Regions from separate parts of the Kitasatospora sp. NPDC057500 genome, predicted to be linked through region 1. Evidence: predicted binding sites of a transcription regulator. Region 1 holds the regulator's gene; the other holds the start of a gene.
What was found. The regulator HspR, encoded in region 1, represses chaperone genes until heat shock. The targets are predictions, from matches to a motif close to TTGAGNNNNNNNNNCTCAA.
Positions count from the first base shown of each region.

Region 2: the regulator HspR is predicted to act here: its motif matches at 6,426-6,444, upstream of lon (endopeptidase La).

Region 1 is NZ_JBHVER010000053.1:18,558-37,201, forward strand. Features, by position in the region: gene dnaK (molecular chaperone DnaK) at 138-1,991, shown strand; gene grpE (nucleotide exchange factor GrpE) at 1,988-2,623, shown strand; gene dnaJ (molecular chaperone DnaJ) at 2,782-3,939, shown strand; gene ACFU74_RS14430 (heat shock protein transcriptional repressor HspR) at 3,947-4,459, shown strand; gene ACFU74_RS14435 (helix-turn-helix domain-containing protein) at 4,648-5,679, shown strand; gene ACFU74_RS14440 (hypothetical protein) at 5,756-5,911, opposite strand; gene ACFU74_RS14445 (hypothetical protein) at 6,181-6,888, shown strand; gene ACFU74_RS14450 (LuxR family transcriptional regulator) at 7,397-8,401, opposite strand; gene ACFU74_RS14455 (LuxR family transcriptional regulator) at 8,404-9,414, opposite strand; gene ACFU74_RS14460 (LuxR family transcriptional regulator) at 9,407-10,315, opposite strand; gene ACFU74_RS14465 (LuxR C-terminal-related transcriptional regulator) at 10,302-11,333, opposite strand; gene ACFU74_RS14470 (TDT family transporter) at 11,805-13,028, opposite strand; gene ACFU74_RS14475 (LysR family transcriptional regulator) at 13,100-14,128, shown strand; gene clpB (ATP-dependent chaperone ClpB) at 14,200-16,806, shown strand; gene ACFU74_RS14485 (YbjN domain-containing protein) at 16,989-17,555, shown strand; gene ACFU74_RS14490 (pyridoxal phosphate-dependent aminotransferase) at 17,674-18,644, shown strand, end outside.
Region 2 is NZ_JBHVER010000229.1:70-10,448, reverse strand. Features, by position in the region: gene ACFU74_RS32055 (MDR family MFS transporter) at 1-240, opposite strand, end outside; gene ACFU74_RS32050 (MarR family winged helix-turn-helix transcriptional regulator) at 382-876, opposite strand; gene ACFU74_RS32045 (ABC transporter permease) at 989-2,083, shown strand; gene ACFU74_RS32040 (ROK family protein) at 2,110-3,330, opposite strand; gene ACFU74_RS32035 (GtrA family protein) at 3,323-3,901, opposite strand; gene lon (endopeptidase La) at 3,992-6,403, opposite strand; gene ACFU74_RS32025 (rhomboid-like protein) at 6,541-7,329, opposite strand; gene ACFU74_RS32020 (response regulator transcription factor) at 7,878-8,615, shown strand; gene ACFU74_RS32015 (sensor histidine kinase) at 8,699-9,829, shown strand; partial or broken gene ACFU74_RS32010 (hypothetical protein) at 10,158-10,379, shown strand, end outside.

The DNA of each region.
Region 1 (18,644 bases):
GGCAGTCACGTAAGTGCACTCCCGGGGGTGCAAACTCAGCAAAGTTGAGCGATGCCGACTCATAGCCGTTGACGCCCCTGCCGTCGTCATGCATCCTTGAGCCCGTAAAGCTCAACTCTTCCGTGGAGGTATCTACGATGGCACGCGCGGTCGGCATCGACCTCGGCACGACGAACTCGGTCGTCAGCGTTCTGGAGGGTGGCGAGCCCACCGTCATCACGAACGCCGAGGGCGCGCGGACCACGCCGTCCGTCGTCGCCTTCGCGAAGAACGGCGAGGTGCTCGTCGGCGAGGTGGCCAAGCGCCAGGCGGTCACCAACGTCGACCGCACCATCCGCTCGGTCAAGCGGCACATGGGCACCAGCTGGAAGATCGGGCTGGACGGCAAGGACTTCAACCCGCAGCAGATCAGCGCCTTCGTGCTGCAGAAGCTGAAGCGCGACGCCGAGGCCTACCTGGGCGAGCAGGTCACCGACGCCGTCATCACCGTCCCGGCGTACTTCTCCGACTCCGAGCGCCAGGCCACCAAGGAGGCCGGTGAGATCGCGGGCCTCAACGTCCTGCGCATCGTCAACGAGCCGACCGCGGCCGCCCTGGCCTACGGCCTGGACAAGGACGACCAGACCATCCTGGTCTTCGACCTCGGCGGCGGCACCTTCGACGTCTCCCTGCTGGAGATCGGCGACGGGGTCGTCGAGGTGAAGGCCACCAACGGTGACAACCACCTCGGCGGCGACGACTGGGACCAGAAGATCGTCGACCACCTGGTCAAGGTCTTCCAGGCCGGCCACGGCGTCGACCTGTCCAAGGACAAGATGGCCCTGCAGCGTCTGCGCGAGGCCGCCGAGAAGGCCAAGATCGAGCTGTCCTCGTCCTCCGAGACCTCGATCAACCTGCCCTACATCACGGCCTCCGCCGAGGGCCCGCTGCACCTGGACGAGAAGCTCACCCGCGCCCAGTTCCAGCAGCTCACCTCGGACCTGCTGGAGCGCTGCAAGATCCCGTTCCACAACGTGATCAAGGACGCGGGCATCGCCCTCTCCGAGATCGACCACGTCGTCCTCGTCGGCGGCTCCACCCGCATGCCGGCCGTCGCCGAGCTCGTCCGCGAGCTGACCGGCGGCAAGGACGCCAACAAGGGCGTCAACCCGGACGAGGTCGTCGCCATCGGCGCCGCGCTCCAGGCCGGTGTCCTCAAGGGCGAGGTCAAGGACGTCCTGCTGCTCGACGTCACCCCGCTGTCCCTCGGCATCGAGACCAAGGGCGGCATCATGACCAAGCTGATCGAGCGCAACACCACGATCCCGACCAAGCGCTCGGAGATCTTCACCACGGCCGAGGACAACCAGCCGTCCGTGCAGATCCAGGTCTACCAGGGCGAGCGCGAGATCGCCGCGTACAACAAGAAGCTCGGCATGTTCGAGCTGACCGGCCTGCCGCCGGCCCCGCGCGGCCTGCCCCAGATCGAGGTCACCTTCGACATCGACGCCAACGGCATCATGCACGTCGGTGCCAAGGACCTCGGCACCGGCAAGGAGCAGAAGATGACCGTCACCGGCGGCTCCGCGCTGCCGAAGGACGACATCGAGCGCATGATGCGCGAGGCCGAGCAGTACGCGGAGGAGGACCACAAGCGCCGCGAGGCCGTGGAGACCCGCAACCAGGCCGAGCAGCTCGTCTACTCCACCGAGAAGTTCATCGCCGACAACGCCGACAAGCTGCCGGCCGACGTCAAGACCGAGGTCGAGACCGCGATCGGCGAGCTCAAGGAGGCCCTGAAGGGCGAGGACATCGCGAAGATCCGCGAGGCCTCGGAGAAGGTCTCCACCACCGCCCAGAAGCTCGGCCAGGCCCTGTACGCCAACGCCGACGCCGCCGGTGCGGCCGGTGCGGGCGCGGGCGGCGACGCCGGTGACGCGGGCGCCAAGGACGACGACGTCGTCGACGCCGAGATCGTGGACGACGAGAAGCCCAAGGGCGGTGCGGCATGACGGAGAAGCCGCAGGGTGCCGAGCCCGGCGACGACTCCGCCGCCGAGGAGGCCGTGATCAAGGCTGCCGAGGAGGCCGCCGCGGCCGGGGCCGAGGGCTCCGCCTCCGGTGCCGACGAGGTCGCCGCGGCCAAGCGCGAGGCGGCCGAGCGCACGGCCGACCTCCAGCGCCTCCAGGCCGAGTACCAGAACTACCGCAAGCGGGTCGAGCGCGACCGGCTGACGGTCCGCGAGATCGCCGTCTCCAACATCCTGGAGTCGCTGATCCCGGTGCTGGACGACATCGGCCGCGCCCGCGACCACGGCGAGGTGACGGGCGGCTTCAAGTCCGTCGCGGAGTCGCTGGAGACGGTCGTCGCCAAGCTGGGCCTGCAGCAGTTCGGCAAGGAGGGCGAGCCCTTCGACCCGACCATGCACGAGGCGCTGATGCACAGCTACTCCTCGGAGGTCACCGAGGACACCTGCGTCCAGATCCTCCAGCCCGGCTACCGGATCGGCGAGCGGATCATCCGCCCGGCGATGGTCGCGGTCGCGGAGCCCCAGCCGGGCACCCAGACCGCGTCCGGCCCGGACGCCGACTCCGCCAAGGGCGGGGAGAAGAAGGACCAGGCCGACGGTGGCTCGGACAACTGACCACCGGTGACAGCTGACAACCCCTGCGCTGCGGAGTCGTACGCCGGCCAGTACGGCGGCCGGCTCCGCAGCGCGTTGTCGGCGTGCCCGGGCACGGACCGCCGTGCCCGGCCCGTTGACAGCACTGTGACGATGGACCTCGGGAGGTGGCGCCGGCCATGAGCGGCAAGGACTACGTGGAGAAGGACTACTACAAGGTCCTCGGCGTGCCCAAGGACGCCAGCGCCACAGAGATCAAGAAGACCTACCGCAAGCTGGCGCGCGAGTTCCACCCCGACGCCAACAAGGGCGACACCAAGGCCGAGGAGCGGTTCAAGGACATCTCCGAGGCGTACGACGTCCTCTCCGACGAGAAGCGCCGCAAGGAGTACGACGAGGCCCGCAGCCTCTTCGCCAACGGCGGCTTCCGGCCCGGCGGCCCGGGCGGCACCGGGAGCTACAGCTTCGACTTCGGCGACCTCTTCAGCGGCAGCCAGGGCGGCGGCGCCGCCGGCGGCGGGCTCGGCGACGTCTTCGGCGGCCTGTTCAACCGCGGCGGCCGGCAGGCCCAGCCGCGGCGCGGCGCCGATGTCGAGACCGAGGTGACGCTCTCCTTCGAGGAGGCCGTCGACGGCGCCACCGTCCCGCTGCGGATGACCAGCCAGGCCCCCTGTCGGCTCTGCAACGGCACCGGTGCCAAGTCCGGCACCACCCCGCGGGTCTGTCCGACCTGCGTCGGCTCCGGCACGGTCAGCCGCGGCCAGGGCGCCTTCGCGCTCTCCGAGCCCTGCCGGGACTGCCGCGGCCGCGGCATGATCGTCGACGACCCGTGCCCCGACTGCCACGGCAGCGGCCGTGCCAGCTCCGCCCGCACCATGCAGGTCCGGATCCCGGCCGGCGTCCAGGACGCCCAGCGGATCCGCCTCAAGGGCAAGGGCGCCCAGGGCGAGCGCGGCGGCCAGCCCGGCGACCTGTACGTCACCGTCCACGTCGACCCGCACCCGGTCTTCGGGCGCAAGGCCGACAACCTCACCGTGACCGTCCCGGTGACCTTCCCCGAGGCCGCGCTCGGCGGCACCATCGAGGTGCCGACCCTGAACGGCCCTTCGGTGAAGCTCAAGCTGCCGCCGGGCAGCGCCAACGGCCTCACCCTGCGGGCCCGCGGCAAGGGCGCCACCCGCAAGGACGGCACCCGCGGCGACCTGCTGGTCACCGTGGAGGTCGTGGTGCCCCAGCACGTCACCGGCGACGCGCTGACCGCTCTGGAGCAGTACCGCGAGGCGACCGCCTCCGACGACCCGCGAGCCGCCCTCTTCCGGGCGGCGGAGGGAGCGTGACGACCAGATGACCCCCGACGACCCCATCGGCCCCGGCCTCGGCGAAGGCCTCCCCGGAGGCGGCGCCCGCCGCACCACCCGCCGGACCGCCCCGCAGCCGCAGTACGTGCTCACCGAGGAGACCCCGGTCTACGTGATCTCGGTGGCCGCCGAGCTCTCCGGCCTGCACCCGCAGACCCTCCGCCAGTACGACCGGCTCGGCCTGGTCTGCCCCGACCGCACCGCCGGACGGGGCCGGCGCTACTCCGCGCGCGACATCCAGCAGCTGCGCGAGGTCCAGCGGCTCTCCCAGGACGAGGGCATCAACCTGGCCGGGATCAAGCGGATCATCGAGCTGGAGAACCAGGTCGCCGCGCTCCAGTCCCGGATCGCCGAACTGGCCGACTCCCTGGAGGGGGCCGCCACCGCGCTCCAGCAGCGCGAGGCCACCATCCACGCCTCCTACCGCCGCGATCTCGTCCCCTACCAGCCGCCCACCCCGCACTCCAGCGCCCTGGTCGTCTGGCGCCCCAAGCGCTGACGGCCGTCCCGCCGCTCCGCCGCCGGTTTCCCCCTGGCCGGGGGGTGCCGGCGGCGCGGCGTTGGTGAGAGAGTGTGCACCTGTCCCAGTTCCACGAGCCATCCCTTCCTCACCCGGCGGAGGAGCTGCCCCCCTTAAACTCCGTTGAGCGAGATCTCGGGTTTCGGACAGACGGCAAGGAGCCTCAGATGAGTGGACGAGCACAGCTCGGTCCCATCCCAGGTGGGGTGCCCGCCCTCTCAGCGGAGGCCCGCGCCCTTTACCTGGAGGTCGTCAAGTCCGGCGGCCGCCTGTCGCGAAGCGCGAACTTTCCCGCCAACGACCGCTCCTTGAACGAGCTCATCGAAATCGGACTCCTGGTCCCGGATTCGGACGACAAGGGCACGCTGATCGCGGTGGACCCCGCCCAGCTTTCCGCCCGGCTGAGCGGCACCTGGCAGCGCCAGGCACTGGACCTGCTGTCGCGCGCGGTATCCCTGCCCGTTGAACTCCAGGAACTCGCCCAGGAATTCCACTCCCCCGAGAAAACCGGAGGCTCGGTCGAGTACGTTCAAGGCAAGGTTCTGATCAATCAGCGGCTGGACCAGTACATGGCCGCCGGGGCCGAGGAAACCCTCGCGCTCCAGCCGGGCGGCCCCCGCCCCCCGGAGCTGCTCGCAGCCATGGTCGAACGCGATCTGGAGGCCCTGGGCCGCGGCACCACAATGCGGACGATCTACCATGCCAGCACCCGGTACCACCAGCCCACCCGCGATTACGTCGCCCGGCTGGCGAGAGCCGGCGCCCAATACCGGACCCTCGACGAGCCCTACACCCGCCTCATCGTCATAGACCGACGACTGGCCGTCATCCCAGTGGCCGACGACATGACACTGGCGGCATTCATATTCGAGCCGGTCATTGCCAATTATCTGGTCGAAGAGGTCTTCGAGCCGAGTTGGAGCCGGGCCCTGGATTTCGACGGCGATCGCGCCGTCCCGCACCAGGTCGTCTCACGGCTCCGTCAGACGATCATCGACCTGCTGCTCGCCGGGACCAATCACCGGGTCATCGCACGCCGTCTGGGAATCAGCGAAAGAACTCTGGCGAGGCACATCGCCGAAATGCGGGAGGAGTACAACGTCGACTCCCTCTTTCAGCTGGGCTACGTCCTGGCCCGCGCCTCGGAAGGCCCTGCAGGCACAGGTCGCTCCCCGTCCGCGGCGGCCCCGGAGCTGTGAACCAAGGCGGCCTGCCCAAGGATCCAGCCCCCGCTCCGGGCGCCGCGTCCGTCAGGCGGCACGACCTGGCATGACGTCAGGACCAGCCGATATCGGTTTCGAGCAGAGCCACCACGGACTGCGCGTCTCGCTCGGGCTCGGCAACCGCGCCCGAGGCAGCGAAGAACGCACCGGCCAACGCCGCAGCGCTGACCACCAGAGGCAGCAGCGCCTTACGGACAAACTGGCGCATGCGGGACATTGCGCCCACCCCTTCCCTTGCGCTCATCGGAACTAGTCACTATTGATCGCACTAGCGTCCAACATGTTGCCGCACATCATGTGCCCGTGCCAACCCGGCGGTTCCACAGAACTGCGTCATCTCCCTGCCAGGCATCCAGATGACACGGGCCAACCCTGGACGGGGCAGCCGTACGCGATGGACGATCAGTTCGCTCTCGATAGTCCGACAACGCCAGCATCATGGCAATGTCCATTCAATTACATGCTCCACAAGCACCCGTGAGCACCAGCCAGATCAGCCCTGTCAACGTCGGCCGGCTCTCCCACACCGAGCCGGAAGGCAGCCTCCCCGGAGTCGACATGACCGAGCCCTACCTGCGTCACCACGACAGCCAGGCCCATGAGGGCCGGCGTGCACGCGTGTTCCTGGCCGCGCCGCTGATGCGGCTGACCGGGCCGGCGGACAGCGTGGTGACGCTCGCCAGCCGGACGCGGCTGACGACGCTCCGCACCACCCTCCTCCGCAGCGGCGCCGCCGTGTACAGCGCCCACCACAGTGACGCCTGGACCGTCGCCGGGCGCGCCCCCGAGCCCCGCGTTCCGTCCGACTTCCGCGCGCTGCAGTCCGCGGACCTGGTCTTCGCCTACGTCGGCGCGCCGCTCTCCGCCGGCGTCAGCCTGGAGCTGGGCTGGGCGTCGGCGCTGCGCAAGCCGATCGTCCTGCTCGTGGACGAGGCCATCACCCACAACCCGCTGATCGCCACCATCGAGCAGGTCGCCCCCGTCCTGCCGCTGGTCTTCGACGACACCTGGTCCCAGGAGGCCCTCCACCACACCGTGGAGACCGCCCTCGACTGGGCCGGCATGGCGCTCTCGCTGCGCGAGGGCTTCTGGACCGCCCCCGGCGAGCAGTTCACCGTCCCCCGCCAGCAGCCCCCCGCCGTCGGCCCGTCCGGCTACTGGCCCACCGGCGCCGCCACCGGCTGACCCCGGCTCGGGCATCGCGGCTCCCCCGCGTCCGCCGACCGAGCCGGAACAGGCCGCGTGGTCGACCGTCGCGCGGTCCGGGCGGGCCGACGGTTCGTCGAGCGTGCGCACGGAACCCCGTCGGTGCTCCGGGGAGAGCCGTTCGATCTCGTGCCGGATCCGCTCCGTGTCCGCCGGGTGGTGCACCCCGGCCGGCTGGTCCCCCCGGCTCGGTGCGCTGTCGTACGCCCCGGTCAGGTCCCCCACCAGTAGCGGCAGTTGCTCCGCCCCAATCACGGGCCGGGTGCCCACCGCCCGGATCCTCGCACCGATGCGTTCGGTGACCGCGCGCGGATCGACCGCACGGTACGAGGCGTCCAGCGCCTGCGGCGCCAGGAGCCCCAGCCCGACCAGGCGCTCCGGCGCGGCGGTGTCCCCGGCCCCCGCCTCGGCGGCGCGCACCCGGCCGCCCTCCCGCGCGGCGTCGTCCAGAAGCGCGGCGGCCGGCAGCTCCGAGGGCGTCCGGCTGTCAGGCATCGTGTTCCCCCCGCATCTGCCAGCCGAGCTGGAACAGCGTCTCGGCGTCGTACAGCTCCCGCAGCCGCGCGATGTGGCCGGCCACCGTCCGCTCGCTCAGCCCCAGCCGCGAGGCCACCGCGCGCTGGGTGAGGCCCTGGGCGAGGAGACGGCCGATGTGGTCGTGGGCGGCGGTGTCCTCGGCGGGGTGCGTGGGGCGGGCGGCGCGGGACCAGTCGCGTTCGAAGACCCCGAGGAGGAACTCCACCGTTGCCGGGTCCTCGATGAAGGCGGCCGCCCAGTGGTCGCCGGGGCCACCGGGCGCGGGGATCACGGCAGTCCTGCGGTCGTAGATGTGCAGGCGCTGGAACGGCTCGTCCAGGGTGCGGAAGCGGGCGCCGAGAGCGGTCGCGCGGCCGACGTACTCGGCGGTGGCCCGGTCCGCCAGGACGCCGTGGGCGTAGAGGACCCGGATGCTGCCGCCGGCGCCGGCGAACCGGCGGATCCGTCCGAGGAAGGCGGCGAGGAAGTCGGCCGTCCGGGCGGCGCCGGGCTGGGCGGCGAGGATCTCCTCCCGGCAGTCCGCCTCGATCCGGGCGAGCCGCTCGGAGATCGCCTCGCGGCCCTCGACGTGCTGCACGTCCTGCGAGGGGCTCTTCCGGTGGGACTCGTTCTCGTAGGCCTTGGCGAGATCGTCGAGCAGGGCCGGGAGTTCCTCGGCCTGGACGAGCAGCCGGGTGCCCTCGGCGCGGAGTTCGGTGCTGATCCGCTCGCTCACGGAGCGCGGGTTGACGGCGGTGTGGGCACCGGTCTCCGGCCGGACCGCCAGCAGCCCGAGCGCCTCCAGGCGCTTCAGTGCCGCGCTGTCGACGGCGTCCGGATCGGTCGGGTCGGTCGAGTCGTCCGGGTCGGTCGGGTCGCTCGTCCCGGCCGCGTCGAGGCTGCCGCCGCGGCCGAGGATCCGCAGGTAGAGCTCCTGCGCGGCCGTGTCCAGCCGGCCCGTCCCCTCGCCGAACATGGTCAACGCTCCACCTCCCGGCCCGCGTCCGCGCCCGGTCCGGGCTGTGCGGCCCTGATCTGCCAGCCCAGCTGGAAGAGCGTCTCGGCGTCGTACAGCTCCCGCAGCCGCGCGATGTGGCCGGCCACCGTCCGCTCGCTCAGGCCCAGCCGGGTCGCGACGGCGCGCTGGGTGAGCCCTTGGGCGAGGAGCCGGCCGACCTGCTCGTGCGGCGGCCGCTGCCCGGGGCGCGGGGCGGGCTCGGCGCAGTCCGTCCAACGGACCCGTTCGGCACGCTGCCAGTCCCGCTCGAAGGCCTCCACCAGGAAGGCCACCACGGCGGGGTCCTCGACGAAGGCCGCGCTGCTGTTGTCGCCCGAGGCCGGGATCACCGCGACGCGCCGGTCGTAGACCAGCACCCGCCGGAACGGCTCGGCCAGCACCCGGTACCGGCACCCGATGCCGGTCGCCGCGGCGGCGAACCCGGCCGTCGGCCCGTCCGTCCGCACGCTCGGCTCGTACAGCCCGCGCACGGTGCCGCCGCCCTCCACGATCTGCCGGAGCCGCTTCAGCGCGTCCGGCAGCCCCTCGGCCGGCCGGGGGCCGCCGGGTTGCGCCATGAGGAGTTCCTCCCGGCACTCGGTGTCGAGCTGGGCGAGCCGGTGCCGGATCGCGCCGAAGCCGTGCGCGTGCGCGACCTTGCCCGAGCGGTCGGCCCGCCGTGGCACGGCGTCGTACGCCCGCGAGAGCTCGGCGAACCGCGCGGGGGTCTCGTCCGCCTCGGCCAGCAGTCTGCTGCCGGCCGCGCGCAGTCCGGCGGCGATCCGGCCGGTCACGGCCCGGGGGTTCACCGTGGCGTATCCCCCGTCCTCCACCCTGGGCACGACGAGCCCGAGGTCGAGCAGGACGGCCAGCGGGGCTTCGTCGGCCGGACCGACCTCGTCCTTCCTGATCGAGCCGCCGCTGCCGAGCACGGCCAGGTAGAAGGCGCGGTCCGCCTCGCTCAACCGCACGCCGGCCCGGGGCTCAGGCATCGTGTTCACCCCGCATCCGCCGGCCGGGCTGGAAGAGGGTCTGCGCGCCGTGGCGGTCGCGCAGCCGGGAGATGCGGGCGGCGACGGTGCGCTCGCCCAGGCCCAGCCGGGTGGCGACGGCGCGCTGGGTGAGGCCCCGGGCGAGGAGGCCGGTGATCCGGGCGGCGGCCCGGTGCGGGGTGGTGGTGGACCAGTCGACGGCCAGGGCCCGGGACCGGTCACGCTCGAAGACGGAGACCAGCGCGGCCACCGTGGCCCGGTCGGTGATGAAGGCGGCGGCGCCGTGGTCGGCCCGTGCGGAGACGACGGCCGTCGACCGGTCGACGATGATCGTCCGGTCGAACGGTTCGTCCAGCAGGCGGATCTGCGAGCCGTGACGGGTGACCGCGCCCGCGTACTCGATCACGGCGGGTCGGCGACGGGCCGCGGGTCGGTAGCTGGTTCGCATCCGGCGTCCGGTCACCAGCAGCGGGAGGTCCTGGCTGAGTGCCGGCTCCGGGGTGACGGCCCGGCGCGGTCCGGGCCGGGCCGTCAGGAGTTCGTCCTGGCACTCCGCGAGCAGCCGCGAGATCCGGTGCCGGATGGCGGCCCGGCCCTCGACGTGGTGCGCCTCGAAGCCCTGGTGCGCGGCGTCGTAGGCCGCGGTGAACGGGGCGAGGGCCTCGGGGAGGCTCTCGGCGCGCAGCAGGGGGCGGGTGGCCTCCCCGCGGAGTCCGGCGGCGAGGCGGTCGCCGGCCGCTCGGGGGTCGGCCGCGGCGTAGCCCGGGGCGCCGGGGGCCAGCAGGCCCCGCGCGAGTAGGGCGGCCGGGCCGGCGGCGGGCGGTGCGGCGAGGTGGCCGCCGTTCGCGAGGGCCGCCAGGTAGAGCGTGCGCTCGCCCGGCGTGAGGTCATCCGCCGTCACGACCGCCCCGCATCAGCCAGCCGAGCTGGAAGAGGGTCTGCGCGCCGTAGCGGTCGCGCAGCCGGGAGATGTGGGCGGCGACGGTGCGCTCGCTCAGGCCCAGCCGGGTGGCGACGGCGCGCTGGGTGAGGCCCCGGGCGAGCAGCCGGCCGACCCGGTCGGGGGCGCTGTGGGCGGGGCCCTGGCTGAGGACGGCGGACCAGTCGGTGGCGTCGGCGCGGGACCAGTCGCGTTCGAAGGCGTTGACGATGAAGGCGATCGCGGCCGGATCGGTGATGAACGCGGCGGTGCTGTGGTCGTCGCTGGCGGAGATGACCGCGACCGAGCGGTCGAAGACCATCAGCCGCTCGAAGGGCTCGTCCAGGATCCGGATCAGCGAGCCGCGCCGGGTGACCTCCTCGACGTAGGCGATCGCGGCCGGTTCGGAGATCGCGACCGGCTGGTAGATGGTGCGCAGCGAGCAGCCGCGCTGGAGGAGTTGCACGTCCTGCTGGATGGCGATCTTGAGCGCGTCCGGCGGGCGGGCGCCCGGCTGGACGGTGAGGACCTCGGTGCGGCAGTCGGCGACCAGCTGGGAGATCCGCTGCCGGATGTGGACGTGGCCCTCGATGTAGACCGCACCGCCGGAGCGCTCCGGCGGGCGGGGCATCGCGTCGTAGGCGCGGGTGAGGGTGTCCAGGGCGCCGGGCAGGTTCTCGGCGCGCACCAGCAGCCGGGTGGCCTCGCTGCGCAGCTCCGTGCCGAGGCGGTCGCTGACCGAGCGGGGGCTGACGGCGGTGTAGCAGGCGTCCATCGGGTTGGGCATCAGCAGGCCGATGGAGACGAGTCGGCGGACGGCGTCGCGGTCGGCCTCGGGGATGTCGGCGAACCGGACCCGGCCACCGCCGGCGAGGACCGCGAGGTAGACGCGACGTGCGGCCTCGTCGGGCTCGCCGACCGCCGCGGCGCCGGCCGCGCTCCCGTCGCCGGCGGCGGCGCCCTGGGTGGTGCTCGGGTTCGCCGTCGCCTCGAACGTCACGTCGAACGCTCCCTGCCGGATGCTCTGGGGTGTTGGTGCTCCGCCTGCCGCGCGCGACGGCCGGCGATGATCAAGGTACTGGCGCCCGACGGTCCCCCGGACCCCGGGTGCCGTCGCACTCGGGTCCAGGGGCCGTCGGTGTACGCCGGTCCCAGCGCTTCCGTCGAGGCGGAGCAGCAACGCCTCGACGGCTCCGGTCCCGGGGGCCATCACCACACATGGCGTCCCGGCCGGCGCTCTCCCCCCCGATATGCAGGTACGTGCGGACGTACCGGTCGCATCCAGTATGAAGAGCAAGTCGCCTTACTCGGGCTGCGGTTGCCCGGACGACCTGGCGTGCCTCCACCCTCACAGCGTGACGGCCGGTGAACAAGTGCCGCCCTGCTGCATGTTCTCGCAATTGCAGGAACCTGCACCGGCGGTCCGGCGCCTGCTGCCGCAGGCGGCTTCCGGTTTCTGCGAACGTGCAGGTCAGCGCCGTGGGGTGGAGTTTTTCCGACCGTCCGGCCGGTCGGTGACGGAGTCGCGTGTTCCGGAACCCGGCCGGTCGCCGGGCGCTCCGCCGGCCGCCGGGCGGGCCAGCAGGCGGCCGCCGGCCAGGCCGGTCGCCGTGCCCGCCGCCGCGAGGGCCCAGCCGGCCAGCAGCAGGACGAACAGGCCCGCCGCGAGCGCCGTGAAGCCGGGGAAGCCGGTGTGCCGGGCGAGCGCGGCCGCGCCGGTGACGCAGGTGCCGACCGGGAAGGTGAACGCCCACCAGGTCATCGCGAATCCCATGCCGGCCCGCCGGGCCCGCAGGTTGGCGATGACCGCGAGCGGCAGCCAGAGCATCGCCGCGCCGAGCACCGCCACCCCGAACAGCTCGGCGAGGGCGCGTGCGGCGGGGGCCAGTTCGGGGAGCACCGGGCCGGCGGCGTCGGCGAGTTGGTGGACGGCGGTGGTGGACTGGCCGAGCGGGCCGAGCACCAGGAACAGCGTCGGGGTGAGCGCCAGGGCGGGCAGCCCGCTGTGCACCAGGCCGGTGAGCACCACCGGCAGCACCGCCAGGGTGGCGAGCAGACCGATCCCGAACAGCGCCGCGCAGCCGTACAGCAGTGCCTCCCGGGCCGGGCCGGCCGGCAGGTGCGGGACCAGCGCGGGACCGGTGGCGGAGGCGACCAGCGGGGCGACCACGGGCAGCAGCCAGGTCGGGTTGGCGGTGAGCGGGGAGACGGTGTGCCGGGTGATCATCAGGTACGGGATGCCGGCCGCGACGGCGAGCGCGTACAGCGTGCCGGCCGTCCAGAGCACGAGGTCGAGCGCGACGGCAGGGCCGGTGCCGATGACCCGGGAGCCGACGGTCAGGGTGCCGAGGCCGACCGAGAGCAGCGCCATCGGCGGGCAGCCGTAGAAGACGGCGGTGGCCGGCTCGTCCAGCAGGTGGGCGCGGGCGGCCGTGCGGTGCCGGGTGAGGTGGACGGCCCGGGCGGCGCCGAGCACCAGCAGTCCGGCCAGCCCGAGCGCCCACATCAGCTCGGCGAAGCCGGTCAGGCCCGGCCAGTGGACCGGGAGCGCGGCCGCACCGTTGGCCGTGATCGCCGTCCCCATGACCACCGCGTACCAGTTGGGGCCGAGCTGGGCGAGGTCGGGGCGGCGGACGCGGAGGGACGCGGCGGGGCCGGGAACGGGGCTGGGGGCGGGGCTGAGCAGGGTGGCCATGGCACCCACCGTCGCCCGGGGCGGCGGGCGCCGGTAGCGCCGTGCGCTCTATGAGGGCATAGCCTGAACCTATGGCCCTCTCCCCGCGCGTCCCCGAACTCGGTGCGCTGGAGCTGCTGCTCGCGGTGGCCCGGCTCGGCAGCGTCGGGCGGGCGGCCGCCGAACTCGGGGTGAGCCAGCCGACCGCGAGCGCCCGGATCAAGGGCATGGAGCGGCAGATCGGCGTAGCGCTGCTGGAGCGCTCCCCGCGCGGCTCCCGGCCCACCGAGGCGGGCCGGCTGGTGGTCGAGTGGGCGCGGCAGGTGGTGGAGGCGGCGCAGGCGCTGGACGCCGGGATCGACGCGCTGCGCGAGCGCCGGGACGCCCGGCTGACCGTGGTGGCCAGCCTGACCGTCGCCGAGTACCTGATGCCGGGCTGGCTGCTGGCGCTGCACGCGGTCAGCCCGGGCACCGCGGTGACGCTGCGCACCGCCAACTCGGCGGACGTGGCCGGCCACGTGCTGGCCGGGGACGCCGACCTCGGCTTCGTCGAGGGGCCGCTGCCCCCGGCGGGGCTGGCGGGCGCGGTGGTGGCGGCCGACCGGCTGGTGGTCGTGGTGGCGCCGGACCACCCGTGGGCGCGGCGCCGCTCGCCGCTGTCCGGCCGGGAGCTGGCGGCCACCCCGCTGGTGCTGCGCGAGCCGGGGTCGGGGACGCGGGAGGTGCTGGAGATGGCGCTGGCGCCGTACGGGGGCACCGCGCCGCCGCGGCTGGAGCTGGCCTCGTCGACGGCGCTGAAGGCGGCCGCGATGACCGGGGCCGGGCCGGTCTGCCTGAGCGAGCTGGCAGTGGTGGAGGAGCTGGCGACCCGGCGGCTGGTGGCGGTGCGGCTGGCGGAGGAGCTGGACCTGCGGCGGCCGCTGCGGGCGGTCTGGCCGGCCGGGCAGCGGCCGACCGGCCCGGCCAGGGAGCTGCTGGCGCTGACCCGGCGGACGGCGGGGACCCACCAGGCGCGGATGGCGCAGGCACGGGCGCTGCCGCCGAAGGCCGCCCGCAGGCCCGCCGCCGCGCCCGAGCGTCCCGCACTGCGGGCCCGCCCCGACCGTTCACCCAAAAGTTGAGCGGAATAGACTCAACTTAGTGCATGCTGTAGAGAGCAGACATCACGCACGACGAGGAGGACCCCCCAGCAGTGGACGCCAGCAAGTTCACCACCAAGACGCAGGACGCCCTGTCCGCCGCGATCCGGCAGGCCGGCGCCGTCGGCAACCCGGACGTCAAGCCGGTGCACATCCTGATCGCCCTGCTGGAGCAGCCCGAGGGCATCGCCAAACCGCTGCTGGAGGCGGTCGGCGCGGACGTGCCCCGGGTCGACGCCGAGGCCCGCCGCCTGCTCACCGCACTGCCCAGCGCCTCCGGCGCCACCGTCGCCGCGCCGCAGCTGGCCCGCGACACCCTGGCCGTGCTGACCGAGGCCGGCAAGCGCGCCGACGACCTCGACGACCAGTACGTCTCCACCGAGCACCTGCTGGTCGGCCTGGCCGCCGAGGGCGGGCCGGTCGCCGAGCTGCTGGTACGCCAGGGCGCCACCCCGAAGGCGCTGCTCGCCGCGTTCAAGGACGTCCGCGGCAGCGCCCGGGTCACCTCGCCGGACCCCGAGGGCACCTACAAGGCGCTGGAGAAGTACGGCACCGACCTCACCCAGGCCGCCCGGGACGGCAAGCTCGACCCGGTGATCGGCCGGGACCAGGAGATCCGCCGGGTGGTCCAGGTGCTCTCCCGCCGGACCAAGAACAACCCGGTGCTGATCGGCGAGCCCGGCGTCGGCAAGACCGCCGTCGTCGAGGGCCTGGCCCAGCGGATCGTGGCCGGCGACGTGCCGGAGTCGCTGCGCGGCAAGCGCCTGGTCGCCCTGGACCTCGGCGCGATGGTCGCCGGCGCCAAGTACCGCGGCGAGTTCGAGGAGCGGCTGAAGGCCGTCCTCAACGACATCAAGCAGAGCGACGGCCAGGTCGTCACCTTCATCGACGAGCTGCACACCATGGTCGGCGCGGGCGCCGGCGGTGACTCGGCGATGGACGCCGGCAACATGCTCAAGCCGATGCTGGCCCGCGGCGAGCTGCGGATGGTCGGCGCCACCACCCTGGACGAGTACCGCGAGCGGATCGAGAAGGACCCGGCCCTGGAGCGCCGCTTCCAGCAGGTGCTGGTCGGCGAGCCCAGTGTCGAGGACTCCATCGCCATCCTGCGCGGCCTCAAGGGCCGCTACGAGGCGCACCACAAGGTGCAGATCGCGGACGCCGCCCTGGTCGCCGCGGCCACCCTCTCCAACCGGTACATCACCTCCCGCTTCCTGCCCGACAAGGCGATCGACCTCGTCGACGAGGCGGCCTCCCGGCTGCGGATGGAGATCGACTCCTCCCCGGTCGAGATCGACGAACTCCAGCGCGCCGTCGACCGGTTGCGGATGGAGGAGCTGGCCCTGGAGAAGGAGTCGGACCCGGCCTCGGTCGACCGGCTGGCCCGGCTGCGCCGCGATCTCGCCGACAAGAACGAGCAGTTGAGCGTGCTCACGGCCCGCTGGGAGCAGGAGAAGAAGAGCCTGAACCGGGTCGGCGAGCTCAAGGAGCGGCTGGACGACCTGCACGGCGCGCTCGAACGCGCCCAGCGGGACGGCGACTTCGAGCGCGCGTCCAAGCTCATGTACGCCGAGGTCCCGGCCGCCGAGAAGGAGCTCGCCGACGCCCAGGAGCGCGCCGCCGGCGAGGACGCCTCCGCCTCGATGGTCAAGGAGGAGGTCGGCCCGGACGACGTGGCGGACGTGGTGGCCTCCTGGACGGGCATCCCGGCCGGCCGGCTGATGGAGGGCGAGAGCGCCAAACTCCTCCGCATGGAGGACGAGTTGGGCCGGCGCCTGATCGGCCAGGCGGAGGCCGTGCAGGCCGTCTCGGACGCCGTGCGGCGCACCCGCTCGGGCATCGCCGACCCGGACCGCCCGACCGGCTCGTTCCTCTTCCTCGGCCCGACCGGCGTCGGCAAGACCGAACTCGCCAAGGCGCTGGCCGACTTCCTCTTCGACGACGAGCGGGCGATGGTCCGCATCGACATGAGCGAGTACGGCGAGAAGCACTCGGTCTCCCGCCTGGTCGGCGCCCCGCCCGGGTACGTCGGCTACGAGGAGGGCGGCCAGCTGACCGAGGCCGTCCGCCGCCGCCCGTACAGCGTGGTGCTGCTGGACGAGGTGGAGAAGGCCCACCCCGAGGTCTTCGACGTGCTGCTGCAGGTGCTCGACGACGGCCGGCTCACCGACGGCCAGGGCCGCACGGTGGACTTCCGCAACGCGATCCTGATCCTCACCTCCAACCTGGGAAGCCAGTACTTGGTCGACCCGGCCACCCCGGAGGAGCGGAAGAAGGACCTCGTGCTGGAGTCGGTGCGGGCCGCCTTCAAGCCGGAGTTCCTCAACCGGCTCGACGACATCGTGGTCTTCGACCCGCTGGGCACCGCCGAGCTGACCCGGATCGTCGACCTCCAGGTGGCCCGGCTGGGCGACCGGCTGCGCGAGCGCCGGCTCACCCTGGAGGTCTCCGCGGCCGCCCGGGACTGGCTGGCGCTCACCGGCTACGACCCGGCGTACGGCGCCCGGCCGCTGCGCCGGCTGGTGCAGTCCGCGATCGGCGACCAGCTGGCCCGGGCGATCCTGGCGGGCCAGGTGCACGACGGCGACACCGTGCTGGTCGAGCGGGACGAGGACGGCGACCGCCTCACCGTCCGTGCCCGCGGACCGCTGGAGAAGTAGCCCCGCGTCACCGCCGAACGATCATGGCCCGCCCCCTCGGTTTCCGGGGGGCCGGCCATGGTCCGGTCATGCCCCGCCGGGTTGCGGCCACCCCTGTGAGGCGGGCCCCGGATGAGGCAGGATGGACTCGGAAGGGCGGCCTCTCATTGCCGACCACCACGTGCACTGAGGAAGAGGACCCCATGAGCATCGACCCGTCGTCCATCCCGTCGTTCGGCATGCCCCAGGGCGGCGGCCAGCCCGGAGGCCAGGGCGGGCGTCCGGCCGGCCCGCCGCCGATCATCGTCCCGGACCAGAACCTGGTGGGCCAGCTCCTCGACCAGATGCAGCTCAAGCACGGCGTCGACGAGGAGGGCGACCTCACCGCCCCCTGGGAGGGCTTCCGCGTCTACTACATGTTCCGCGGCGAGCAGAAGGAGCTCTTCGCGGTCCGGGCGTTCTACGACCGCCCGTACCCGCTGGAGAAGAAGGGCGAGGTCCTCGACCTGATCGACGAGTGGAACCGTGAGACCCTCTGGCCCAAGGTCTACACCCACACCCACGAGGACGGCGTGGTCCGCCTGATCGGCGAGGCCCAGATGATCGTCGGCACCGGCGTCAACCTGGACTACTTCGTCACCACCACCGCCAACTGGACCCAGGCCGCCGTCGGCTTCGAGCAGTGGATCGTCGAGCGCCTCGGCCTCCAGGACGAGATCGAGGGCGAGGGCGGCGAGGACAAGCCGTCCGACGGCACCGACGAGAGCTGAGGCCTCCCCCGGACAGCCCTCCGTGCGGCCCGCCACCGGCACCCGGTGGCGGGCCGTCCTTGTCCCCGGACGCCTTCTGCCCCGAGGATGGGCCGACCACGAGCCGTAAGGAGCCGAGATGGGTGCGAGGCCGCTGCTGAACCGCCGACTGGCCGGGATGGGCACGACCGTCTTCGCCGAGATGTCCGCGCTGGCCACGGCCACCGGCTCGATCAACCTCGGCCAGGGCTTCCCGGACACCGACGGCCCCGAGGAGGTCCGCGAGGCCGCCGTCCGGGCCCTGCGCGAGGGCCGCGGCAACCAGTACCCGCCCGGCCCCGGCATCCCCGAGCTCCGCCAGGCGATCGCGGAGCACCAGCAGCGCCGCTACGGCCTCGGCTACGACCCGGACACCGAGGTGCTGGTCACCGCCGGCGCCACCGAGGCCATCGCCGCCGCCCTGCTCGCCCTGCTGGAGCCCGGCGACGAGGTGATCGCCCTCGAACCCTTCTACGACTCCTACGCCGCCTGCATCGCCATGGCCGGCGCCGTCCGCGTCCCGCTCACCCTGCGCGCCCCGGACTTCCGCCCCGACCTCGACGAGCTGCGCGCCCTGGTCACCCCGCGCACCCGGCTGCTGCTGCTCAACTCCCCGCACAACCCGACCGGCCTGGTCCTCACCCCCGACGAGCTCACCGCCATCGCCGAACTCGCCGTCGAACGCGACCTGCTGGTGGTCACCGACGAGGTCTACGAGCACCTCGTCTTCGACGGTGCCCACCACCCCGTCGCCGCCCTGCCCGGGATGCGCGAGCGCACCGTCTCCATCTCCTCGGCCGGCAAGACCTTCTCCTTCACCGGGTGGAAGGTCGGCTGGGTGACCGGCACCCCCGAACTGGTCACCGCCGTCCGCACCGCCAAGCAGTACCTCACCTACGTCAGCGCCGGCCCCTTCCAGTACGCCGTCGCCGAGGCCCTGCGGCTGCCCGACTCCTACTTCGACGCCTTCCGCGCCGACCTCCGCCACAAGCGCGACCTGCTCGCCGAAGGCCTCGCCACCGCCGGCTTCCGCGTCTTCCGCCCCGAGGGCACCTACTTCATCACCACCGA
Region 2 (10,379 bases), on a different contig from region 1:
CGGGGTGGAGGCGGTGAGGGTGAGCAGGGTCGCGGTGATCACCCAGGTGTAGGCGGACTGGCCGCCGTGCAGGTCGGTGAGGATGCGCGGCAGCGCGTTGGAGACGACGGTCGACGAGAGCACGGCGACGAAGAGGCCGAGCAGCAGGCCGGAGAGCGCCTCCAGCACCTGCCGGTGCGTCATCGGTTGGTCGGTCGTGTCGGCGGCTCCGGTCGCGGCAGGCGTGGCGGTGACGGTCATCGGGGTCCTTCGGAATAGTTGCCTGTGGCAACCATAAGCTGGATGGTTGACCTAGGCAACATTCGTCAAGAACAAGCAAAGCCCGGACCGGTCCCGGCCCGGGCCCATACCTCCGCCACCCGCACGTCCAGCGTCCGGCGTTCAGCCGGCCGCCGCCGGCGCCGCCGCCTCGCCGACCACGTCGTTGAAGCGGTGCAGCAGTTCGGCGAAGCGCACCACGTCCTCCTCCGGCCAGCCGCCCATCAGCTCCCGCACCCGGGCCAGCCGGGCCGCCTGGGCGGTCCGGAAGCGCCGCCGGCCGTCCTCCGTGAGCGAGACCCGCGCGGAGCGGCGGTCCTGCGGGTCCGCCTCCCGGACCAGCAGGCCCAGTTCCTCCAGCGCCCGGATCTGCCGGCTGATCGTCGCCTTGCCGACCGCGAAGTGCAGACCGACATCGGTCACCCGCACCGGACCCGCCTGGTCGACGTAGCTCAGCAGGCTGTACGCCATGCCCTCCAGCTGCGGGTGGACCCGCCGGGACAGCTCGGACACCCGGGCACGGCCACGCCGGAACAGCACCCCGACCTCGCGCTCGACCGCCATCAGCGGGTCCTCGCCCGGTCGACCCCCGGCGCGCTCTTCGTTCGGCGTACTCACCGCGCCAGTATCCCGCAGCACACCCGGCCCGTCCCCGGCGCGGGAGAAACCTGGGCGAAACTAGTTCATGCTATTAAGTACCCGGTTTCCCCCGATACGCAAGGAGATGTGCATGACCGCCCCAGGGCAGCAGGAACCAGGGCCCGCCGCGGCACCGGAGCGCGCAGCCGAGCCGGCCGCGCCGAAGAAGGGCTTCGCCGCCGAGCTGAAGGGCGCCGTCACCCCGCGCGCCGCGCTGCTGGTGATCGGCGTGCTGCTCCTCCAGCTGGGCTTCGTCACCTCCTACGTCGGCGCGCTGCACCAGCCCAAGCCGCACGAGCTGTCGATCGCGGTGGTCGCCCCGCCGCAGGTAGCCCCCCAGCTGGTCCAGGGCCTGGAGTCGGTCCCGGACGACGCCGTGAAGGCCTCCACCGCGCCGGACGCGGAGAGCGCCACCCAGCTCCTCAAGGACCAGCGGATCTACGCCGCGCTGGTGGTGGACCCGGCCTCCACCGAGGACGTGCTGCTGGTCGCCAACGCGCGCGGGACGTCCGCCGCCAAGGCCGCCGAGTCCATCGTCACCGGCCTGGAGAAGAGCCAGGGCCGTACGGTCGTGGTCCAGGACGTCGTGCCGCTCGCCAAGGGCGACGCCAACGGCCTCTCCTCCTTCTACCTGGTGATCGGCTGGTGCGTCGGAGGCTACCTGGTCGCCTCGATCCTCGGGGTCAGCGCCGGCGCCAAGCCGGCCAACACCAACCGGGCGCTGATCCGGCTCGGCACCCTGGCGCTGTACTCGGTCGCGGCCGGCCTCGGCGGCGCGCTGATCGTCCAGACGATCCTGGACGCGCTGCCCGGCCCGTTCCTGGCGCTGTCCGCGGTCGGTGCGCTGGTGGTCTTCGCGGTCGGCGCGTTCACCATGGCCATGCAGTGCCTGTTCGACGTCATCGGCATCGGCGTCGCGGTGCTGCTCTTCGTGGTGCTCGGCAACCCGAGCGCCGGCGGCGTCTTCCCGCCCCCGATGATGCCGGCGTTCTGGCGGGCGATCGGGGCCTGGTTCCCGAACGGCGCCGGCACCGACGCGACCCGCTCGATCGCCTACTTCGACGGCACCGCCATGACCCAGCCGCTGCTGGTGCTGCTGGCCTGGGCGTTGGTCGGCGTCGGCATCACCCTGGCCGCCGTCGTCGGCCGGCCCTCGCACCTGAGCCGCGAGCTGGTCAAGGACTGAGGCAGCCGGTCCAGGAGCGGAACGGGCTACTCCTGCAGCCGCCCCGGGTCGGCGAGCAGTGAGCGGACCACGCCGACCGCGGCCCCCAGCAGGGGGCCGCGGCGGCCCAGCCGGGAGACCGTCAGCCGCTCCGCCGACCACGGGCGGACGGTCACCCGGGCGGCCAGCTCGGCCCGCATCGCGGGCAGCAGCCAGGGCGCCAGCTGGGCGTAGCCGCCGCCCAGCACCACCTCGGCCGGGTCCAGCAGGTTGACCGCCCCGGCCGCCGCGATGCCCAGCGCGGTCCCGGCGCCGTCGAGCGCCCCGCGCACCTCCTCGTCCTCGGCCGCGGCCCGCTCGGCGAGCAGCGCCACCCAGTCGCCCCGGATGCCCTCCAGCCCGGCCGCGCGCAGCACCGCCGACTCCCCCGCGTACTGCTCCAGGCAGCCGTGCGCCCCGCACGCGCAGCGCGGCCCCTCGGGATGCACCGGGACGTGGCCCAGCTCGCCCGCGTAGCCGCGCGCACCGCGCAGCAGCCGGCCGTCGACGACGATCGCCGAGCCGATCCCGGCCTCGGCGGAGACGTGCAGGAAGTGCTCGGGCCCGCCGCCCAGCCAGAGCTCGGCGAGGCCTCCGAGGTTGGCCTCGTTGTCGGCCCGCAGCGGGAGCCCGGCCAGGCCCGGTGCGCCGGCGGCGTGCAGCGCGAGCCGCAGTTCGGCGGCGACCGCGACGTCCCGCCAGTCCAGGTTGGCGGCCCGTTGGAGCAGCGCGCCCTCGGCGCCGACCAGTCCGGGCACGGCCAGCGCCAGCCCGGCCGGGCGCAGTGCGGCGTCGGCGGCGGCCCGGCGGACCAGCTCGGCGAGGTCGGCCATCACGGCGGCGGGCCGCCGGCCCCGGTTGCGGATGTCCTGGCGGCGCCAGGCGCGGACCTCGCCGCGCAGGTCGACCACGCAGGCGCCCAGGTGCTCCACCCCGATCTCGGCGCCGAGGCCGGCCGGACCGTCCGGGTTGAGCCCGAGCGCGGTGCCGGGCCGGCCGACCTTGCCGCTGGGGGTGGCCGGGCCCTCCTCGACCACCAGTCCGGCCGCGATCAGCTCCTCGGCGAGCGAGGAGACGGCCGCCCTGGTCAGCCCGCTCTCGGCGGCCACCTCGGCGCGCGAGCGCGGGGTGCGGGAGATGATCCGGAGCACCAGGGCCAGGTTGCTGCGGCGCATCCCCTGCTGGCTCGCCGGCCCGGCCGCGCCCCCGGCGCCGCCCGTCTCACGCATCGCCCTCACCCGCCCCGGCCTCCGCCGACCGCACCCGCGGACCCAGCTGCCCGCCCGCTCCGGCCGCGCCGCCGGTGCCCACGACGAGGGGCTGCTCCACCCGGGTGAACACCCAGCGCCGCATGGCCCAGAACCGGAACAGCATCGCCGCGAAGGTGCCCAGCACCATCCCGCTCAGGAAGTCGGCCACCTCCTGGGCGACCGGGCTGACCCACGGCTCGCGCAGGTCGAACAGGTAGCGCGAGACGATCAGCGGCAGCACGTTGACGCCGATGGCGACGGCGCTCACCAGCAGGAACAGCAGCGGTTCGCGCCGCCGCCAGGAGGAGCGGAAGCTCCACCGCCGGTTGAGCAGGTAGGAGACGGCGGTCCCGGCCACCGTCGCCACGGTGAGCGCCACCACCGGCTTGCGCTCCAGCAGGGTGAGCCGCAGCGCGTAGTTGATCAGCAGCGTCAGGGCGAAGCAGCCGCTGCCGACCAGCTGGAACTTCACCAGGCTCCGGTGCCGGACCAGGAGGGGTCGCACCCGCTCCGGCACCCGGACCAGGACGCGCTGGGTCAAGGACGGCACCCTCGCAGTCTGGCACGCGCCCCGCGGCCCGTCCCGTCCGGCGGCGCACCGGGACGGGACGGGCCGCGGGGCGGACCGGGGCCGGGACCGTCAGGCCGCCGCCACCAGCACGCCGGCCGGCTCCAGGGCCAGCTCCAGCACCTCCCGGACGTCCGCGACCGGGTGCACGGTCAGCCGCTCCAGCACCTCCGCGGGGACGTCGTCCAGGTCGGGCTCGTTGCGCTTGGGGATGACCACCGTGGTGATCCCGGCCCGGTCGGCGGCGAGCAGCTTCTGCTTCACCCCGCCGATCGGCAGCACCCGCCCGGTCAGCGACACCTCACCGGTCATCGCCACGTCGGTGCGCACCTTGCGCCCGGAGAGCAGCGAGGCCAGCGCCGTGGTCATGGTGATGCCGGCGCTCGGCCCGTCCTTGGGGACGGCCCCGGCCGGGACGTGCAGGTGCACGCCGCGGTCGCGCAGCGAGGTGACCGGCAGCTCCAGCTCGGCGCCGCGCGAGCGCAGGTAGGAGAGCGCGATGTGCGCGGACTCCTTCATGACGTCGCCCAGCTGGCCGGTCAGGGTCAGCCCGGTGCCGCCGGTCTCGGCGTCGGCGAGCGAGGCCTCGATGTAGAGGACGTCGCCGCCGGCCCCGGTGACCGCCAGGCCGGTGGCCACCCCGGGTACCGCGGTGCGCCGCTCGGCGGGCTCCTGCGCCGCCTCCGGCACGTGGTGCGGCCGGCCGATCAGGGCCCGCAGGTCGTCGGCGCCGATCGCGGCGGGCAGCTCGCGCTCGCCCAGCTCGCTCTGCGCGGCGATCTTGCGCAGCACCCGGGCGACGGCCCGTTCGAGGTTCCGCACGCCCGCCTCCCGGGTGTACTCGCCGGCCAGCCTGCGCAGCGCCGGCTCGTCGACCGCGACCTCGCCGTCCCCGAGCCCGGCCTTCTCCAGCTGGCGCGGGAGCAGGTGGTCGCGGGCGATGACGACCTTCTCGTCCTCGGTGTAGCCGTCCAGGCGGACCAGCTCCATCCGGTCGAGCAGCGGCTCGGGGATGGCCTCCAGCACATTGGCGGTGGCGAGGAAGACCACGTCGGAGAGGTCCAGCTCGACCTCCAGGTAGTGGTCGCGGAAGGTGTGGTTCTGCGCCGGGTCGAGCACCTCCAGCAGCGCCGCGGCCGGGTCGCCCCGGTAGTCGGAGCCGACCTTGTCGATCTCGTCGAGCAGCACGACCGGGTTCATCGAGCCGGCCTCCTTGAGCGCCCGGACGATGCGGCCGGGCAGCGCGCCGACGTAGGTGCGCCGGTGGCCGCGGATCTCCGCCTCGTCCCGGACCCCGCCGAGCGCGACCCGGACGAACTCCCGGCCCATGGCGCGGGCCACCGACTCGCCGAGCGAGGTCTTGCCGACGCCGGGCGGGCCGACCAGCGCCAGCACCGCGCCCCCGCGGCGGCCTCCGACCAGCCCGAGCCCCTGGTCGGCCCGGCGCTTGCGCACGGCCAGGTACTCGACGATGCGCTCCTTCACGTCGGCCAGGCCGGCGTGGTCGGCGTCCAGCACCGCGCGGGCGCCGGCGATGTCGTAGGAGTCCTCGGTGCGCTCGTTCCAGGGCAGCTCCAGGACGGTGTCGAGCCAGGTGCGGATCCACGAGCCCTCGGGCGACTGCTCGCTGGAGCGCTCCAGCTTGTCGACCTCCTTGAGCGCGGCCTCGCGGACCTTCTCGGGCAGGTCGGCGGCCTCGACCCGGGCGCGGTAGTCGTCCTCCTCGCCGGCCGGGTCGCCGTTCAGCTCGGCCAGCTCCTTGCGGACGGCCTCCAGCTGGCGGCGCAGCAGGAACTCCTTCTGCTGCTTGGCGACGCCCTCCTCGACGTCCTTGCGGATGGTGTCGTTGACCTCCTCCTCGGCGAGGTGGTCGCGGAGCAGGCCGAGCGCGTACTCCAGTCGCGCGACCTGGTCGGCCTCCAGCAGCACCTTGAGCTTCTGCTCGGCGGTGGCGAAGGAGGCGTAGCCGATGTTGTCGGCGAGCTCGCCGACGCCCTCGACGGCGGCCACCCGGTCGACGATCTGCCAGGCGCCGCGCTTGCGCAGCCACTGGGTGGACAGGCTCTTGTACTCCCTGACCAGTTCGGCGGCGCGCCCGGCCACCGGGGTGCCGACCGAGGACTCCCGGAACGGCGTGGTCTCCACCCAGAGCGCGGCGCCCGGCCCGGTGGTGCCGACGCCGATCCGCACCCGGCGCACCGCGCGGACCAGCGCAGCCGGCTGCCCGACCGCATGGGGGCCGTCGGCCAGCCGGCCGACCTGCTCGACGGTGGCGAGGGTGCCGACCGCCGCGTACGAGCCGTCCACCCGCGGGACCAGCAGGACCTGGGGCTTCCCGGTGCCGGTGGCGGCGGCGCGCGCGGCCTCGACGGCGGCGCGGACCTCGGTGTCCTTCAGGTCCAGCGGCACGACCATGCCCGGCAGGACGACCTCGTCGTCGAGCGGCAGCACGGGCAGGGTGAGCGGTGTGGACGTCGATGCCATGATCTCTCCCCAGTCAGTGAACTTGAGTCGACCTGACTAAGGCTTTGCGGGCTCCGGATGTTCCCCGGGCCTCGTTCGCCGTGAGCGAACGGTGAAGGCCCCCTGGCGGCCCCGTCAAAAACCGGGCCCGGTCCGGCTCAGCAGCGGTCCAGGACCGCGGACCGGCCCGGCGCGGAGGCCGGCGCGGGCACGCTCCGGGGGCACTCGGCCGGCGCCCCGAGCCGGGTCCGGCCCGGCCGGTGCCCGTCCCAGCGGCGCAGCCACCGCCACAGCGCCACCCCGGTCAGCAGCGCCGCCGGATGGCCGACCCCGGTGACGAGGTCCCGGTCGCCGACGGTCTGCTCGACGATCAGCGCCGCGGCCAGTCCGAGCGCGACCGCCCGGCCGCCCGGCCGCAGCAGCCCGGCCAGCGCGCCGAGACTGGCCAGCACGCCGTAGCTGACGCCGATGTCCAGGCGGTCCATCGCGGCCGGCTCCAGCCGCCCGCTCTCCACCGCGACGATCACCACGCCCTGCGAGAGCAGGGTGGCGCCGATGTGCCCGGCGGCGAAGACCGCGGCCGCCCGGGCGGGGCCGACCCGGCGCTCCAGCGGCGCGACGGTGAGGGCGAAGGCCCACAGGTAGGGCACCCAGTCGGTGCCGGCCACCCAGAAGCCGCTGAGCAGCAGCGCGCGCAGCGGGTGGCTCAGCAGGTTGTGCCCGTCCGAGCTGGACGCCTCCTGGAGCCGCTGGACGAGGTCCGGGTCGGCCAGCGAGGCGAAGGTGGTGGTGGCGCCGACCACCGCGAGGTAGCCGAGCGCGAAGGGGTTGCGCCGCGGGGTCGGCACCCGGGCCAGCAGCCACTCGACCGCCCCGGCCCGCAGGCCGTGCCGGAGCATCGCGTACGGCGGCCCGCCGCGCCCGGCGCGCACCCGTCGCTCCGCCATGCCGCCTCCGCTCCGCCGCCCGCGGCCGTCGCTCCCGCGCGTGTCCAACGTACCGGCGCGTCCGGGAAATCCCGCCCCCGCGATTTGTCGTGGCCACGGTACGGGCGGCGACTGGGAGCCGGCTGGGAGAACCCTGGACGCGGGATGATCGCCGGGTGCCCGAATTGGTCCAGACCTTCTCCCCTTATACACATGCCCATCCCCGCTGACCGGCGGCTTGGCGCCAACTGATGTGCATACGTACCGTTACGGAGTGAAAAAACGCCGGGTAAGGTATCGGCCCGTGCCCACTTCCCGGTGGGCCCGACGGCCGGCCCGGCAGGCCGGCCCACGGGCCGGAAATGTCCGGTCCACCTGCCGGGAATCACCCGCTGTCCGTACGCTGCGAGGTGCGTGGGAGAAGTGAGCGGCGCACACCGCTCGCCGACCCCGCAGTACGCGACGGGACGGCGGACCCGGCACAGTCCACGACGGAACAAGACTACGAGCGGAGCCTTCGCCATCCCCACAGATGGCCGGCCCGCAGCCCTGGGGGCGGTGGCGTGACCGTGACAGAAATTCAGCAGGACAACCAGAACGCCGGCGGCACGGTGAGCAGTCAGCGCAGAGTGCTGGTGGTCGAGGACGAGCCCACGATCGCCGAGTCCATCGCGGCCCGGCTGGGCGCGGAGGGCTTCAAGGTCGCCGTGGCCCACGACGGCCCGGGCGCCGTCGACGGCTTCCACACCTGGCAGCCCGACCTCGTCGTCCTCGACATCATGCTGCCCGGCTTCGACGGCCTGGAGGTGTGCCGCCGGATCCAGGCCCAGCGCCCGGTACCGGTCCTGATGCTCACCGCGCGCGACGACGAGACGGACCTGCTGGTCGGCCTCGGCGTCGGCGCCGACGACTACATGACCAAGCCCTTCTCCATGCGCGAACTGGCCGCCCGGGTCAACGTGCTGCTGCGCCGCGTCGAGCGCGCCCAGCAGGCCGCCCGCACGCCCGCGCTCGGCAGCCTGCGCTTCGGCGAGCTGGAGATCGACCACGTGCAGCGCCGGGTCCGGCTGGCCTCGGGCGACGTCCACCTGACGCCGACCGAGTTCGACCTGCTCGCCTGCCTGGCCGCCCAGCCGCGCGCCGTGCTCACCCGCGAGCAGCTGCTGGCCGAGGTCTGGGACTGGACGGACGCGTCCGGCACCCGCACCGTCGACAGCCACGTCAAGGCGCTGCGCCGCAAGATCGGCGCCAGCTGGATCCGCACCGTGCACGGCGTCGGATACGCGCTGGAGGCCCCGCTCTCGTAGCACCGCGCCTTCGGACACCGGGCCGCCGGGGGGCCCGTGTCCCGACCGCCGTGCGCACCCACGCGGGGGACCACAGGGGACCAATGACCTTTCCACAGCAACGCAACGGGGACCTCGACGGCAGCCGGCCGCCCACTCTGGCCGCCCGCGCCGCGAAACGGGTCTGGGCCGACATCCGGCCGCTGGACCCGGTCCGCTCGATCAAGGGCAAACTCGCCCTCCTGGTGATCGTCTCGGTCTTCCTGGCCACCGGCATGGTGGTCGTGGCGATCCGGTCCGAGACCCAGATCCGGATCATCATGATCTTCTCGATGATCGCCTCACTGCTCTTCATGCAGTTCCTCGCGCACGGGCTGACCGCCCCGCTGCGCGACATGACCGCCGCCGCCCGCGCGATGGCCTCGGGCGACTACAGCCGCCGGGTCGAGGTGAGCTCGCGCGACGAGATCGGCGAGCTGGCCGCCACCTTCAACCAGATGGCGGCCGACCTGGAGGCGGCCGACCGGCACCGCCGCGAACTGGTCGCCAACGTCTCGCACGAGCTGCGCACGCCGATCGCCGCGCTGCACGCCGTGCTGGAGAACGTGGTCGACGGCGTCGTCCAGCCGAACCCGGCGACCCTGGGTGCCGCGCTGGAGCAGACCGAGCGGCTCGGCCGGCTGGTCGCCCACCTGCTCGACCTCTCCAAGATCGACGACGGCGTGGTCGACCTGGACGCCCGCCCCTTCGAGGTGCGCGAGTTCCTGGACGGCGTGCTGCGCGGGGTCACCGTGGACGGCGCCACGGCGGGCGGGGCGTTCTCCCGGCGCGGCGACGTCCGGCTCGCGCTGGAGGTGAGCCCGGTGGGCCTGACCGGCGTCGCCGACCCGGAGCGGCTCCACCAGGTGGTCGCCAACCTGGTCGACAACGCCTGCAAGCACTCCCCGCCCGGTGGCACCGTGACCGTGCGCGCCCGGCCCGACGAGGGGCCCGGCTCGCTGCTGCTGGAGGTCGAGGACGAGGGTCCCGGCATCCCGGCGGCGGACCGCACCAGGGTCTTCGAACGGTTCGGCCGCAGCGGCACCGCGACCGCCTCCGGGCCGGGCGCCGACGGCGGGACCGGCCTCGGGCTGGCCATCGCCCGCTGGGCGGTGGACCTGCACGGCGGGCGGATCGAGGTCGCCGAGGCCGCCCGCGGCTGCCGGATCGAGGTCCGGCTGCCCGGGCCGCGCTGACCGCGGACGGAGGGCGGACGGAGGGCGGGCGCGAGGAGGACCCTGCCCCGGGTGAAGCGGACGAATGTCACAGATCCGACACAGAGCTTCGCCCGGGGCCTCAAACCCTACTTTGTCCGCTTTTGCCCGCATTTTTTGGGTGGTCGGAAGCGGTCGGTTCCCCTCCGATGCCGGTTTCTAACGCACATTTTCAGCCAAACCGCAGGTCAGGACTGTGATCTGGGCGACGCCTGCCCCCCGGGGACTGCGCGATCACCGGTCGGAGGCGTAGCCTTAATCCCCGCTGTCCAAACATCCCAAAAGGAAGCGGAAGAGGGCGGTTGCCGCCGTGTCGCCACAGTCCCCTGAACACCCCAACAGCTCGGCAAGCTCCACTGGCTTCGGCCCCAATGAGTGGCTCGTCGACGAGATCTACCAGCAGTACCTCCAGGACCCGAACTCGGTCGACCGAGCCTGGTGGGACTTTTTCGCCGACTACAAGCCCGGTACCGAGGTGACCCCAGTGACCCAGGCCGCGACTCAGGCCGGCGCTACGCCGACCCCCGCCGCC